2 regions of the Paenibacillus spongiae genome follow, and region 1 is predicted to be linked to the other one. Evidence: predicted binding sites of a transcription regulator. Region 1 holds the regulator's gene; the other holds the start of a gene.
The links. Region 1 encodes LexA, which represses DNA repair genes until DNA is damaged. Its sites were predicted from a motif close to CGAACATATGTTCG; they were not measured.
Positions count from the first base shown of each region.

Region 2: L1F29_RS08700 (YhjD family protein) is a predicted target of LexA. The motif match lies at 1,974-1,987, and genes of this name have one in related genera.

Region 1 is NZ_CP091430.1:4,354,494-4,362,340, reverse strand. It holds gene L1F29_RS19795 (methionine gamma-lyase family protein) at 1-896, shown strand, start outside; gene L1F29_RS19790 (MerR family transcriptional regulator) at 959-1,369, shown strand; gene glnA (type I glutamate--ammonia ligase) at 1,397-2,725, shown strand; gene L1F29_RS19780 (SRPBCC family protein) at 3,044-3,535, shown strand; gene lexA (transcriptional repressor LexA) at 3,790-4,410, opposite strand; gene L1F29_RS19770 (LysM peptidoglycan-binding domain-containing protein) at 4,601-4,975, shown strand; gene L1F29_RS19765 (DUF896 domain-containing protein) at 5,079-5,264, shown strand; gene L1F29_RS19760 (aldo/keto reductase) at 5,306-6,292, shown strand; gene L1F29_RS19755 (hypothetical protein) at 6,356-6,877, shown strand; gene L1F29_RS19750 (HAD family hydrolase) at 6,905-7,690, shown strand; gene mtnD (acireductone dioxygenase) at 7,787-7,847, opposite strand, start outside.
Region 2 is NZ_CP091430.1:1,902,344-1,910,190, forward strand. It holds gene L1F29_RS08685 (spore coat associated protein CotJA) at 305-529, shown strand; gene L1F29_RS08690 (spore coat protein CotJB) at 531-794, shown strand; gene L1F29_RS08695 (manganese catalase family protein) at 825-1,394, shown strand; gene L1F29_RS08700 (YhjD family protein) at 1,541-1,954, opposite strand; gene L1F29_RS08705 (Mrp/NBP35 family ATP-binding protein) at 2,835-3,917, shown strand; gene L1F29_RS08710 (DUF362 domain-containing protein) at 3,936-4,172, shown strand; gene L1F29_RS08715 (YhcN/YlaJ family sporulation lipoprotein) at 4,264-4,878, opposite strand; gene L1F29_RS08720 (polysaccharide deacetylase family protein) at 4,986-5,756, opposite strand; gene L1F29_RS08725 (DMT family transporter) at 5,861-6,175, opposite strand; gene L1F29_RS08730 (DMT family transporter) at 6,176-6,517, opposite strand; guanidine-I (ykkC/yxkD leader) riboswitch at 6,645-6,750, opposite strand; gene L1F29_RS08735 (HAD family hydrolase) at 6,999-7,670, shown strand; gene L1F29_RS08740 (YheC/YheD family endospore coat-associated protein) at 7,720-7,847, opposite strand, start outside.

The sequences.
Region 1 (7,847 bases):
ATGGGAAGGGCTCGCTGCAGGATTTTGGCATCGGATATAGAGAGGTTGAACTCCAGAAGGACGGAAGCGTCGATTGGGAAGAGGTTGCCTCACAGATCAATGAACGGACGAAGGTTATTGGCATTCAGCGTTCCCGCGGCTACGACTGGCGTTCATCGTTTACGGTTTCAGAAATTGCCGATATGGTTAAACGAGTCAAGGGGCTGAAACCGGACGTCCTTGTCTTTGTCGATAATTGTTACGGCGAGTTTACGGAAGAGCTGGAGCCGACAGAGGTTGGCGTCGATTTAATGGCCGGCTCGCTCATCAAGAATCCGGGAGGCGGAATCGCGCCTACCGGGGGCTATGTAGCAGGAACTCACAAGGCGGTCGAGCTGACCGCTTTCCGTTTGACCGCTCCAGGGATTGGAGGAGAAGTTGGAGCGACGTTGGATACATTGCGTGCGATGTATCAAGGGCTCTTTCTTGCGCCTCATATGGTAGGACAAGCCCTTAAAGGGAGCGTGTTCGCAGCGGCGATGTTCGAGAAGCTGGGCTTCGACAGCAATCCCCGCTGGGACGCTCCGCGAACGGACCTTATTCAGGCTGTGAAGTTTACGGATCCCGAGCAGCTCATTGCATTCGTTCAAGGTGTACAACGAGCAGCCGCCGTAGACGCTCATGTAGTGCCGGAACCATGGGACATGCCCGGCTATGAGCATCCTGTCATCATGGCAGCCGGAACTTTCATGCAGGGCGGCAGCCTCGAACTGTCGGCCGATGCTCCCATTAGAGAACCTTACATTGCTTACATGCAGGGCGGATTAACCTACGCGCATGTGAAATTCGGTGTTCTGAACGCTTTATCCGCTTTAGCGGAGAGAAAGTTGATTGTAATTAAACCTTACATAACTTGACATGTTTAATGTTGAGCGGTACAATAGGTTCATATTACAGACACTGGAAGGTTGATGGGGACATGGGTGACGAAATACGCAGAAATATGGCGCTTTTTCCGATCGGCATCGTCATGAAGCTAACAGATTTGTCCGCACGGCAAATTCGTTATTATGAACAGCATGAATTGATCGTTCCGGCGCGCACCTCCGGCAATCAGCGATTATTTTCCTTTAATGATGTCGAGCGCTTGCTGGAGATCAAATCGTTAATTGAGAAGGGCGTTAATATCGCCGGCATTAAGCAAGTTATGAATCCGGTAACGAGGGAATCGGAAGAAGCGACCGTCGTCAGCGAGCTGTCGGAGGTAAAGCGGCGCGAGATGTCCGAGACCCAACTGCATCGCATGCTGAAGCAGCAGCTTCTCGAGAAGAGACCTGGCAAGGCTTCGATGATTCAAGGCCAATTGTCCCATTTTTATACAAAGAAATAATTTATTCATAGCATAGGAGATGAAACCATGAGCTACACTGCAGAGGATATTAAACGTATTGCCAAGGAACAGAACGTCCGCTTCATTCGTCTACAATTTACCGATTTGCTGGGTACGATCAAGAACGTGGAGATTCCGATCAGCCAGCTGGAGAAGGCTCTTGATAACAAGATGATGTTCGACGGATCTTCCATCGAAGGTTATGTGCGTATCGAAGAGTCGGACATGTACCTGTATCCGGATCTCGATACATGGGTCGTATTCCCATGGGTAACGGAAGACCGCGTTGCGCGGTTGATCTGCGACGTCTACATGCCGGATGGAACGCCATTCGCCGGTGACCCGCGCGGCATTCTGAAGCGTGTGCTGAAGGAAGCCGAGGAGCTTGGCTTTACGGCAATGAATGTCGGTCCGGAGCCGGAGTTCTTCCTGTTCAAGACCGACGCGAAAGGCGATCCGACGATGGAACTGAACGACCAAGGCGGCTATTTCGACTTGGCTCCTACCGACCTGGGCGAGAACTGCCGTCGCGAGATCGTTCTGACATTGGAAGAAATGGGCTTCGAAATCGAAGCATCCCATCACGAAGTAGCTCCAGGCCAACATGAGATTGACTTCAAATATGCGGACGCGGTGAAAGCGGCTGACCAGATTCAAACCTTCAAGCTGGTCGTCAAGACCGTTGCACGCCAACATGGCCTCCATGCGACATTTATGCCGAAGCCGCTGTTCGGTGTGAACGGATCGGGTATGCACTGCCACCAATCGCTGTTCCAAGGGAAGAAGAACGCGTTCTATGACGAGACTGACAAGCTTGGCTTGAGCCAGACAGCTTACCAGTATATGGCCGGCATTCTTAAGCATGCCCGCGCATTCGCAGCGATTACGAATCCGACCGTAAACTCTTACAAGCGTCTGGTTCCAGGCTATGAAGCCCCATGTTATGTTGCATGGTCGGCAAGCAACCGAAGCCCGATGATCCGTATTCCGGCATCCCGCGGTCTGAGCACGCGTGTAGAAGTTCGTAACCCGGATCCGGCAGCTAATCCATACCTGGCGCTAGCTGTCATGCTGAAAGCGGGTCTTGACGGTATTCAGAATAAGCTGACCGTTCCGGCTCCGACAGATCGCAACATCTATGTCATGACGGATGAAGAGCGTGTGGATGAAGGGATTCCAAGCCTGCCGCTCGACCTGAAGGAAAGCCTTGAAGAGATGCTCCGCAGCGAAGTGATCTGCGACGCCCTTGGCGATCATGCACTTGCCCACTTCTATGAGCTCAAGGAAATCGAGTGGGATATGTATCGTACGCAAGTCCATCAATGGGAACGCGATCAATATCTGACGCTGTATTAATTTAGAATAAGATCGATTTAACAAGGTTTTGGGGATAGCTAAATGGGGGCAACGTTCATGATTTGAACGATAGGATCGGGCTGCCCCCGAGCTGCACCCAAGACCTTTTTTTTGTAATCGGATTGTCGGATTAACGGTAAAAGTGAATGACTCTATAGAGGTGCGATTTCTTGAAAGCTGCGAGATTCGAGGAAAAATAAATAGCAGCTGCATGCTGGTAACAGGAGCGATTTGGAGCTTGATACTGAAGGATAGGTATGTCTTATCCTCGGATATCGAGGGGGATTCTATTTGATCGTACAGGAGGAGATTATTCTAATGCTAGCTAAGATAAGCAAGGCTGATGAGCTCGTTATAGCTCGATTCGAAAGACATCTGAAGCATACCGTCGAGGACGTATGGGCAATGTTGACTGAAAACGATAAGCTTGCCCAGTGGTTTTCCGAGCTGCGGATTGATGACCTTCGCGAAGGCGGTACGATCAAGTTCGACATGCAGGATGGCACGTATGACGAAATGGAAATCATCGAGTTCCGAAACAACTCTGTGCTCGAGTACACATGGGATGCAGACCGTGTTCGTTTCGAACTCGAGGCGGAGCCGGAGGGCTGCCGGTTGGTCTTTATCGAGAAGATTACGAAGATAACGGATCATACCCCCAGAGATATAGCAGGGTGGGATGTTTGTCTGGATGTCATCGAAGCTATTCTTGACGGCAGAATCATAGAATCTAGAAAAGACATATGGAAAGTGAAATACGAGGAGTATGTGAAAGTGTTCGAACAACTGAAGCATGACGATGTAAATTAAACAAATCGCCGCGAAATCAGAATGTGCTTGTTATCGCTTCAGACGCCGGTATTCACACAAATTTATCCTTCTGCTCTTCACGGTGTATGAATTGCTGCTGGCCAATAATAGATGATTGAACGAATTACCGCAAGAACATCATGGCGTGCTCGCGTAATGTTCTTGCGATCCGCTCCGTGCGGTTGATAAAGAAGGGGCTGTCCACCAATCGCTTATGCAGCGGTTGATAGACAGCCCCTTCTTATTATGCGGTACTAGTGAATGTCCCGGAAAAGTCCGATGACTTTGCCGAGAATAGTCACATTGCGCAAGCGAATCGGTTCCATGGTCGCGTTCTCCGGCTGGAGCCGAATGTGATCCTTCTCCTTGTAGAACGTCTTCACCGTAGCTTCGTCGTCTTCTGTCATCGCAACGACGATATCGCCATTGCTTGCGGTTTGCTGCTGGCGGACAATAACATAGTCGCCGTCATGAATACCGGCTTCAATCATACTCTCGCCCATAATATTCAGGATGAAGACGGTATCGTCTCCCACACGGTCCGCCGGCAGCGGAAAGTAGTCTTCGATGTTCTCGGTAGCTGTAATTGGAATACCAGCTGTGACTTTACCGACGACAGGCACTTTGGCGATGGCAAGCGGGAACGGCAGATCGGTCATGTCCTGATCCAAAATTTCGATGGCCCTCGGCTTCGTCGGATCCCGACGGATCAATCCTTTCTTCTCCAATCTGTCCAAGTGGCCGTGGACGGTAGAGCTTGAAGCAAGGCCGACCGATTCGCCAATCTCACGGACGGAAGGCGGATAGCCCTTCTCCCGAACCTCGGTCTTAATGAATTCAAGTATCGCCTGCTGGCGGTTGGAAAGTTTCGACACCGGAATCACTCCATAAGTTCATTTGTGTCAAATTATAACACAGAACCGGAGTTCGTACAAACATAAGTTCGAGAAACAGAGGTTCGCATTCGCATGCGAACAAACGTTCCAAAAACAGTTGACGCCAAACGAATGTTCGTGTTATTCTAATTTCAACAAGAACAGAACAAACGTTTGGGGGTAATGAGATATGATGACAGCAATCTCTACTTACAATTACAATAAAGACAAAGTGAATAACGGCAATCGTTCGAAGCGTCAAGCCAATGACCGGCGCGTGGAGAGAATGATGCTGCGATTAGCAATAGTAGGCGTATTTTTCATCGTGTTATTCTTCGGCTTCATGCTCATGAAAGGATTTGCCGGCGGAGGAGAGCCTGCAGCGCCAATGGCAGGGGAGAAGGTCATTGTTGTAGGGGCCGGGGACACACTGTGGAAGATCGCCGGAACCGTCCGTGAGGAAGGAGACGACCTGCGGCGAATTGTTTATAATTTGAAGGAACGCAATCAACTGAGCAGCAGCATGCTCAAGGTAGGTCAAACTTTAATCGTACCGGCGGACTAAGAAGTCCGCCGTTTTTTTGCGGTTTTCTTGACATTAGACCGTTAAAAGGTCAAAGTAAAGAGTGGAATATACGTGCATTGGAAACATAGGAAGGAGTCTTTTTTTGGAAAAGATAATCGCAAGAATCAATGAACTCGCAAGAAAGCATAAGACGATCGGATTGACGGAAGAAGAGACGCTGGAACGTGCCGAGCTTCGACGTCAATATTTGGACAACTTCAAGCGGAATTTCCGCGTCCAGCTGGATAGCATTACATTGGTAGATGGGGATGACAGTATAAAGCACTGACCGAACCTTCGGATATACAAACGCAAAGAAGGGGGATTCACATGCAATACCGTCTGTTAGGCCGGAGCGGATTAGCTGTATCCGAGCTTTGTCTCGGCACGATGACCTTCGGCAATACAACCAGTGAAGAAGAATCTATCGAAATGATCAACCGTTTCATGGAGCAAGGCGGGAATTTCCTCGATACGGCAGATGTCTACGTATCCGGCCGGTCCGAAGAAATCGTAGGCAAGGCGATCAAGGATCGCCGCTCAGAGATTGTTCTCGCTACGAAGGTTCGCATGACCACAGCCGATCATCCGAATGGCGCGGGTATTTCGAGAAAGCATATTATGGACGGGCTTGACGCCAGTTTGAAGAGGCTGCAAACCGACTATATCGATTTGTATCAAGTCCATGTGTGGGATCATGCCACTCCTATTGAGGAAACGCTTCGGACGCTTGACGATCTGGTTACATCCGGTAAAGTGCGTTATATCGGGTGCTCGAATTTCTTCGCCTGGCAGCTCATGAAATCGCTCGGGTGCAGCGATATGAACCGTTACGTTCGATTCATATCCATTCAGCCGCAGTACAGTCTCGTCAGCCGCGAGATGGATCGCGAGATGATGTCGTTGTGTGCCGAGGAGAATGTCGGCATTATCCCATGGGCGCCGTTAGGAGGAGGTTTCCTAACCGGACGCTATACGCGGGAAGAGCCGACGGAAGGCAGGCTTACCGCCAAGGCGGGAGAGAGCTCGTGGGCATTAAGAAGCACAGAGCGGAACTTCGCGATTCTCGATGCCGTAACGGCTGTCTCGAAGCGGCTGGACAAATCGCCGGCACAGGTAGCCTTGAGGTGGCTGCTGCAGCGGCAAGGCATTACGTCGCCGATTTTTGGTGCCCGAACACTCGAGCAATTCGAAGATAATATGGGTGCAGTCGGATGGACGATGCCGCAAGAGGCTTGGGATGAGCTGGATGAAGCCAGCGCATTGCCTTCCGAGTATCCGAACCGTTTCATTGCCAAGTTTGCAAGGCCTTATTGATGTCTGGCAACGGTAATGAACGTGAGCGTAAGATAGGCTACATATGATTAGGAGGAACACGATTTGTCATCGCGATCTTGGGAACGTAAAGTCCGTAAGAATCAAACTCAGCTTAACAAGCAGCGCAAGAAGCAGGGACAGGCGCCATTGAATACCAGCGCATCATCCGCCCCAAAGATGGATGTCTTCAAAGGCAGAAGCATCGTATTGCCGGTTTTCCTGATCCTGTTTATATCGTTCTTCATCACGATGTCGACCTACTCCGGCGCGTATAAGCAGTCGGGCTGGCTGTATTGGGTTACGATTGCCTGCTACATTTTAATGGCCGTCATGTTTATTCTAAGGCGCCCATACTTGGCGGTAGGCAAGGACTTCGTCAAATCCCGCCGTTTCGGAGGCGACAAGACATTGTACGCGGGCTCGATCAAAGCGATCGGTCTGCAATCGGGAAGTATCGTTATCGAACAGGTCAAGGGAACCAATTGGGTATTCACCCGGCTAATCAACCGCTATCCGACAGACGAGATGGCGGAGCGGCTGCGTGCGTTCGCGGCAGCGAACAACATTACGATCAACGAGAAATAATTGACGACTGGAGTGGACGAAAGAACTATGGCAAAGAAAGCGGTCTTGTTCGACTTGGATGATACGTTGCTATGGGATGACCGCAGCGTGAAGGAAGCGTTCAAAGCTACATGCGATGCGGCAGCGGCTAAGACAGGGGTTGATGCGGCTGCGCTGGAAGAAGAGGTTCGCCGCGAAGCGCGCGAATTGTACGAAACCTACGAAACCTTCCCGTTTACGAAGATGATCGGCATCAACCCGTTCGAGGGCTTGTGGGGCAACTTCACAGGGGGCGAGCAGGCGGAATTCCGCAAGATGCAGCAGCTTGTACCAGGTTACCGCCGGGATGCATGGACCAGTGGGCTGCGGGCGTTAGGGGTTGACGATGAACAGCTCGGGGCCGAGCTGGCCGAGCAATTCCCTGCTGAACGGCGCAAGCGCCCGATTGTATACGATGAAACCTTCCAGGTACTGGATAAGCTGAAGGGTCAGTATAAGCTTCTTCTGCTGACCAATGGTTCGCCCGACCTGCAGAAGGAGAAGCTGGACGGGGTGCCGGAGCTTGTTCCTTATTTCGATCATATTATAATCTCCGGCGAGTTCGGGCAAGGAAAGCCCGCCGCTCCTATATTCAAGCATGCGCTCGAAAGACTCGGGATCGAACCCGAGGACGGAATTATGGTCGGCGATAAGCTGACGACAGATATATTGGGCGCCAACACGATCGGTATGACCTCGGTCTGGATCAACCGGCACGGCGTGAAGCGTTCGGATGAAATCATTCCGACTTTCGAGATTGCCCATCTGGAAGAATTGCTTCCCTTGCTTGTGTAGAATTCGATAAGCAGACATGCAATTAACCCGCTGCCGACTCGCATAAATGCGAATCAGTAGCGGGTTTTGTGTACTAAACAATGAATATTAACGATATTATGCGTTGGATTTCTGGAAGGAAGGGTCGTCGAACGGCTGCGCGATCCAGCCTTCCTTC
Region 2 (7,847 bases), 2.5 Mb from region 1:
GTGTGCGCCTTGTGCGCATGCTGGTTTTTTTTGTGGGCAAAATGCGTGCTTTGCATCATATTACGTGACTTTTGACCTGTGACTCCATTATTACCCGGGAAATCTTTACAGCATTTGTCGAACCATTTATAGGCATTTGTCATAAGATGGGGTAGGAATGGGCGTATGCTTATGAAGCAGTATTGTTGCGAAGTTGTCCAGTGAAGCAATGCTTCACAAAACTCAAGTGTATGCTTACGAAGCAGTTTTGTTACGAAGATGTCCTTGAAGAAATGCTCCACTAAACTTTTAGGAGGAAGAGCACGTGAACGTAAGCAATCAAACCCGGGAATGGTACCCGTTTGTCGGACCGTTCGATCCTTGTCCGCCGAAGTACGTGAAGACGTATGTTGTTCCCCCCAATCAATTCATTCCCTTTCAGCCAATGAACCTACCACAGTTCCCGCTCCCGGAAGCGCTTAGACGGGGAACGTTATGGCCTGCCTTATACAGTCCGTATGATTCCAAATGCGGAACAGGAGTGACATAACATGAATACGAAGCTGGATGAACAGTACTACCACAAGCTGGAAGAGCTGCAGCAGCTTGATTTTGGCCTTGTCGAGCTGACGTTGTATCTAGACACGCATCCGAACGATATGCAGGCACTGCAGCAATTCAATCAATTGGCTCAGCAGCGCAAGCAATGCGCCTATCATTTTGAGATGCACTACGGGCCGCTGCTTCAGTACGGGCACAGCTTTTCGAAGTATCCTTGGCAGTGGGTTGAGACGCCCTGGCCTTGGCAAGTTTAAGTCGGCAGGTAACGGGGAGGAAAGGCATTCATGTGGATTTATGATAAAAAGCTGCAGTATCCGGTACGGGTCAGCAAGTGCGACCCGCAAATGGCTAAATATTTGGCTGAGCAATACGGCGGGGCCGACGGCGAACTTGCCGCCGCATTGCGCTACTTAAATCAACGTTATACGATTCCCGATAAAGTAATCGGCCTGCTGACTGATATCGGAACAGAAGAGTTTGCGCATCTTGAAATGATTGCGACGATGATCTATAAGCTGACCAAGGACGCGACGCCGGAGCAGATGAAAGCGGCTGGGCTCGGTGAACATTTTGCCTCCCATGACAGCGCATTGTTCTACAACAACGCCTCCGGCGTTCCTTGGACGGCTGCCTATATTCAAGCCAAGGGCGATCCGCTTGCCGATCTTTATGAGGATATAGCTGCAGAGGAAAAGGCACGCGCCACCTATCAATGGCTCATTGATATGACCGATGACGTGGATCTCCAAGACAGCTTGAAGTACCTCCGCCAACGGGAGATTGTTCACGCCTTGCGCTTTAAGGAAGCGGTTGAGATCATTAAGGCGGACCGGGAGACAAAGAAAGTATTTTAATTGAATTTTAGGGTGCTTTCCTGGAGCAGTTTAGCCGGGAAAGCTTTTTTTTTTGGGGGTGGAAAGCCTAATGTAGAACCACGTTAGCGATCTGTGCCTCCTTATTAGTAAGACTCGTATAAAAGTAGAGTGAACGAAGTAAGTCCTCACTGACCATATCTGTTGATAAGGGATTTTTTAACATTTGTGTTCCATCCTCTTGCTATCTCCGAAATATACGTTCCGAATCTTTTGCTGATCTCCGCCTTTACTAACTCCCGCAATAGCATAAACGAATCTTCATAGCCGCGTACCCAATATTTAAAATTCATCTGCCCCTCGAACTGACCGACGTCCGCAACTTTGATTTCATGTTCCTTTAGGAATTTCCGGACTTTAATAAGATCCTGGTGAATCCGATCAGCAAGCAATCCGCAGGAGGCCTCAAACAATAATCTCAGGGACAAGGGGTCGCTCATTAACTTCCTTCGATTTGTCTCCACTATATCCAACATAAACGGCAATAAGATGTAGTCACGCACAGCCTCTATTTCTTTGCGGGAAGGAATGTTACGCCTCATTAGAATCCCACCTCTCTACAGAACGTACGTTTGTATATTATATGTTTATATTGTTCAGAAGTAACCCTCAGTATTGATGCCAATATGTGGGTTTCTTCGAGTGGAGCCAAATACGACAAGCTTTTATTAATCAGGGAAGTTAAAAAGGCAGCATATTTATGCAACGGATCAAAGATAGATGTGTCTTGGTCTTTCTTATACCTGTTGACCAAAATCGGCGAAACACATGAAAAATTCAGTACTTTTTCCTGTTATATCTCGATGTTAAATTGTGGGCAGATGAAAGCGGCTTGACTGTGTAAATACTTCGCCCTCTATGACAGCGCCTAGTTCTACAGCAATGCTTCAGGCATTCCTAGGATGTCTGCCTTTTCCAAGACAAGGGCGATCCTCTTGCTAAGCAATACGAGGGCATTGTCACGGAGAATAAGGCTCGCGACACCTGTTGATATGACATCGATAAAGTGGGTCCTCAGGAAAGTATGAAATTACTCAGAGAGCGGGAGACTGTTTTAATGAAAGTATATGAATCGATAGGGTACTTTTCTGCACAGTATATAGTCGGGAAAAGCCCTTTTTTATTGGCTTTAGCCCTATTATCGCAACTCGCTCTTGCAATATTGCATATCCGATTATACGGGTGTATAATACAGGCGTTACTAGACACTAAAACATATTCAGCCCTGAAATAACTAACAGCCTCTCGCGGGCTGCTCACGCGTGCGCATTCCACGCTGTAAGTCCCTAAAACGGCCTTACAGCGCTCGCGTCGTTTTTCGGCGTTACAGCCTCTCGCGTGCTGCTATACGCGCCCAACCAACGCAGTAAGTCCCAAAGTTGCAATTTTTCCACCCAGTTCAAGGATTAGTAGGTGAAGCCCATGCAAAGAGAACTTGTTGAGAAAGCACTTGCCGAATTAATAGATGACGAGAGCGGAAGACCTTTTCTGGATACGGGTCTTATTCGTGACGTAATGGTCAATGAGCGCCAAGTTGCGCTAACATTGCTGCTCCATTCGGAAGAAAGCGGAGAGGAAGCCCTCTTCCGGACGAAGCTGACGGAAAAGCTGAATGCGATCGGCGTTCAAGACGTGCATATCCGTGTCAAAAGCATTACGAAACAGGAGAAGGATGCTATCGTCAGCGGAGCTTATGCCCCGAAGCCCGCTCGCATCCCAAGCGCGAAGCAGGAGCTCGCACCAATCGCATCGCCGGATTCGAGCGTGAAATTCCTCGCTGTTGCCAGCGGTAAAGGCGGCGTCGGGAAATCGACGGTCACGGTAAACCTTGCTTCGGCGCTGGTACGGGCCGGCAAGCGGGTCGGAGTTATCGATGCCGATATTTACGGGTTCAGTATTCCGCGCATGCTCGGTGTCGAGGATGTGCGCCAAACCGACAAGAATCATATCGTTCCGGTCGAACGGTATGGCATGCATATTATTTCGACCGGCTTCTTCGTATCGGAGCATAATCCCGTAATTTGGCGCGGACCGATGCTCGGGAAGATGCTGAATACGTTCTTGAATGAAGTCAAATGGCCCGAGCTCGATTATATGATTATCGACCTGCCGCCAGGAACCGGAGATGTCGCATTGGACATTAACCGGAGAATCCCGCAATGCGCGGAGATTATCGTGACGACTCCTCACGCGACGGCCAGCGGTGTGGCAACCCGGGCGGGAGCGATGGCGATTCAAACCGAGCATCGTATTCTAGGGGTTGTCGAGAACATGTCTTACTATGAAGACGAGACCGGGAAGAAGCATTACTTATTCGGACGCAGCGGCGGCAAGCAGCTGGCGGAAAGGCTGCAGACGGAGCTGCTCGCGCAAATTCCGATTGATACGCCTCCGAATGATCAGGACGAGCCTGATTTCTCGACCTCCATCTATAAGCCGGAAACGACTAACGGGGCGATTTACGCGAATCTTGCCCAGCAGGTTATTAAACAGCTTGAAGCATAATTTAAAGGATGGGACATCATGGGTTTTGTAATTACAGGTAATTGTGTCGACGAGAAAGCAGCGGATTGCGTGGACGTATGTCCGGTCGATTGTATTGCGGAAGGACCGGATCAATATTTTATCGATGTCGAGATATGTATCGATTGCGGCGCTTGCCAAGCAGCATGTCCGGTAGATGCGATTGTATGGGAAGATGAAATGACAGACGAGGACAAGGTGTTTTACGATAAAGCCGAGAAGTTTTTCAGAGGCTAACCAATCCAACGGGCATTATTTAATAAGGGCAGTCCAAGCTGAAGCCAGCTTGGATTGCCCTTATTGTTATCCGAAACCTATTGAAGCGGCATTAACGGAATGGTGCAGTTATGGTACGGCCGATATCCCGGATCAGGATTCCGGCGTCTTCCGACATGTTGCGGATCGGGTGTCCGTCCAGAGGAACCATCTGCGTTTGGAAGTTCTTTACTCTTGTATGCATGTTTTTATCCGTCGTTACATGCACTTTATATCCGGGATGTTCGCGTTCCACAGTGCGTCGAACTTCATCTGTGATTTTCGACGTGTTTTGCCCTGGTTTGACATCAAGACCGACGATAGCGTCATTGTTATGAACGACGACGGTCGCTTTATCCACGCCTTTAATGGAGGAGATATGCTTGGCCAGCTTATCGGAATGATCCTTGTGATAAGACGTATGCGTGCCAGTGCCAGTGCCATCCATCATTGTGTGAGGACCCGTCGTACGCGTCCGATTACCATCCGTCAACGTGTTATCCATGCCATACGGAGTGGTTGAACGGGTACGGAATCCGTCCGTCGTGCCGTAAGGCGCAGGCGTCGTCGTGCGGGTGCGATACCCGTCCGTACCAAGGGGAGTACCAGGGTGAGTAGTACGAGCCTTGTATTGATTTGTTTTAACACCGTCAGTAGTTCTGTTCGTTGCGCATCCAGTTGCAGTCACAATTAGCGCTGCTGATAAAACCAAGGCTCCACAGTATTTTAACATTTGGTTTATCACCTCCTGCACATAGAATGTGCGGGAAGCTGGTGAACCATACAGGGTAAAAATCAAGAACCTTTGCCACCTGCTGGCAGCTTCTTGTTGATTTCGGAAACGGACGATTTGATCAGCTCGGAAACGGTCACCAAGCGAAACCCCCGTTCCTTTAATTCAGGAAGGATGACCTCCAGTGCCGGTATCGTCTGCGAATTACCGCGCACATGATCATGGAACAGAACGATATCGCCGTTTCGTGCATTCTGCAGAACTTTATTTATAATCTTGCGTGTTCCGGGGCGGCTCCAATCCCGCGTATCCTGATGCCATGACCACATGACGGGCATCAGACCCATCCGGTTGGAAATTTGTACGATATGATCGTCATAGGTCCCGCCCGGCGGACGGAATAAAGCGGATTTCCGTCCTGTTGCCTGAATGATTTCTTTCTCCGTCCGTTCGATTTCCTCCCGGACAAGCTCCTCCGAGGCTGGCAGCTGGAAATAAACGTGATTGTACGTGTGATTGGCTACCTCATGTCCTTCGGCTACGACCCGTCTGACCACATCGGGGTACTGTGCGACACGCTTGCCCACGACGAAGAAGGTGGATTTTGCATCATAACGTTCGAGCAGGTCCAGAATTTCATTGGTCTGTCTGCGATCGGGGCCGTCATCGAAGGTGAGCGCAATCATTTTCTGATCCGTTTGGACCTCCCAAATCATTTCGCCTTTCTTCTCATAATAAAACCGGTCTTTCTTTAGGGGCGCTCCGTTTGCATCACTAGCCATCAGCAGAACCGAAAGGCAGATCATCCCGAGCAAACTTATACGTGCAAACATACGGATCCATCCTTTGCATCTTACACATGATATCGATCACTTTGTTTATCATGTCATAAGGAGCGGGATTACATGCAAAAGCTGGATGCGAAAATGGTCAAGCGCTAGGAAATCAGCTTTAATCCAACCGCTGCGCCGAGCACCATGGCAATAAACAGAATGCGCAGCGCCGTCTTTGGCTCGCCATAGACGAGCATGCCTAGAATGGCTCCGCCCGATGCGCCGATTCCCGTCCATACCGCATAAGCCGTACCCATCGGCAGCGATTTCATCGCAAGAGCGAGGAATAGGAAGCTTGCACCGAATCCGGTAAGGAGCAGCAGAAACGCCTTCCAGTTCTTGTCTTTATTCAATTTATTTATCATGGCTACCCCAAACATTTCAAACAGGCCGGCGAGAATTAAATAAGTCCATGCCATTTACGCTTCCTCCCCTTTCACTGCTTTTTTATCGGAAACAAGCTTGAGGCCGACGACTCCGGCAAGCAGCAGCAGAATAAGCAAACCTTTAGCCGCTTTGAACGGTTCGCCGAACAGCAGCGTTTCCGCCAAAACGGTGCCGGCTGTTCCCAGACCGACAAAGACGGCATAGACAGTCCCTACCGGTATATGGCGGCTGGCGGTAATCATCAAATAGAAGCTGACATAGATGGCCACTGCCGTTCCGGCCCATTCCCATGCAGAATCCGCGTGTTTCAACCCGATTACCCAGCACACCTCAAATAGTGCGGCGATAATGACTTTGACCCAATCTGATTTCATAATGGTCAACTCTCCTTTGTCTCGTGAAAATTTACCAAGGCTTCGCTGCAGCATCGGTCATAGCATCAGTTTGCCCAGTCAGGAATGCGGACCATTAAAAAAAGCCCGAGAAATATCGTTGTACGATATCTCCCGGGCTTTTGTCCCTCCGTGTATTCACGAAAAAATGGCTTCCGCGCGTTTTCCCTTGGACCAGACCGGCGTTGAACCGCGGAACCCTAGAAAACCTTCGTATGAAATTATGTACTACTTTAGTGTATGTTCAAAGAAAAATCAATGGCAAATTTTACCTTGAGAGAAGGGGGACGGATTCAGGTAAAGATGCCGAATGTTTGGATGGCTAAGACCGCAGGATATCGAACGCGGAAAGTGGTAGAATAGGGCATATGCTTCCGAAGACAGTTTTGCTCGTATTCGCTCCTTCGGCAGCGAATACGAGCAAAACTTTTAGGTGGTAATGCTTTGAAGGGAGAGAAATAAACTGAACGATTATAACAAACTGCCGGAGCCTCAGGCGCTCATATTCGATATGGACGGCACATTATTCGAGACGGATACGCTGCTCCTAAGCGTACATGAGCGTATTTTTACAACGCTTCGGGAGGAAGGGCTGTATGAGGGACCGAACCCGCCGGTGGAGAAGCTGCTGGGCTGTCTCGGCATGCTGCTGGAGGATATTTGGAAAATCGTGATGCCAGGCAGCTCGGATGCGGCTCGCGAACGAGCGGACGTGTTGATGCTGCAGTACGAGCTGGAAGGTCTCGCAGCCGGCGAGGGCACGTTATATCCTCATGTTGAGACGACACTCCGCGAGCTTAAAGCGCGGGGCCGCAAGCTGTTCGTCGCCAGCAACGGACTGGAGGCATACGTAAAGGGCGTGGCGGAGTATCGCGGGATTGCCGGACTGTTCGACGGCTTGTACAGCGCAGGCGAATACAAGACGGCGTCGAAGGTAGAGCTTGTCGCAAGACTCCTCGAAGACCACAATATTAAGACGGCTTGGATGATCGGCGACCGTTCATCCGATGTCGAAGCGGGCAAGAACAACGGACTGCAGGTCGTCGGCTGCGCTTATGCGGTCTATGGCAAGCAGGAAGAGCTGCGGGGCGCGGATGTGCTCATCCGGGATTTCCGCGAGCTGTTGGAGCTGTAGCGATTATCCATTCGAATATAGGAAGAGAAGACGAATCCCGGCAGCGTAGTTACGTGTCGGGATTTGTTTCTTCGCGCGTGGCCGCTTTCTCTTTGCGAAGCTTCTTCTGATTGTACAGCCATAAGGCATATTCGAGAGGTTTTTCGATCGCGCGCCGGTAGGTCTCCTTCTCCCCGG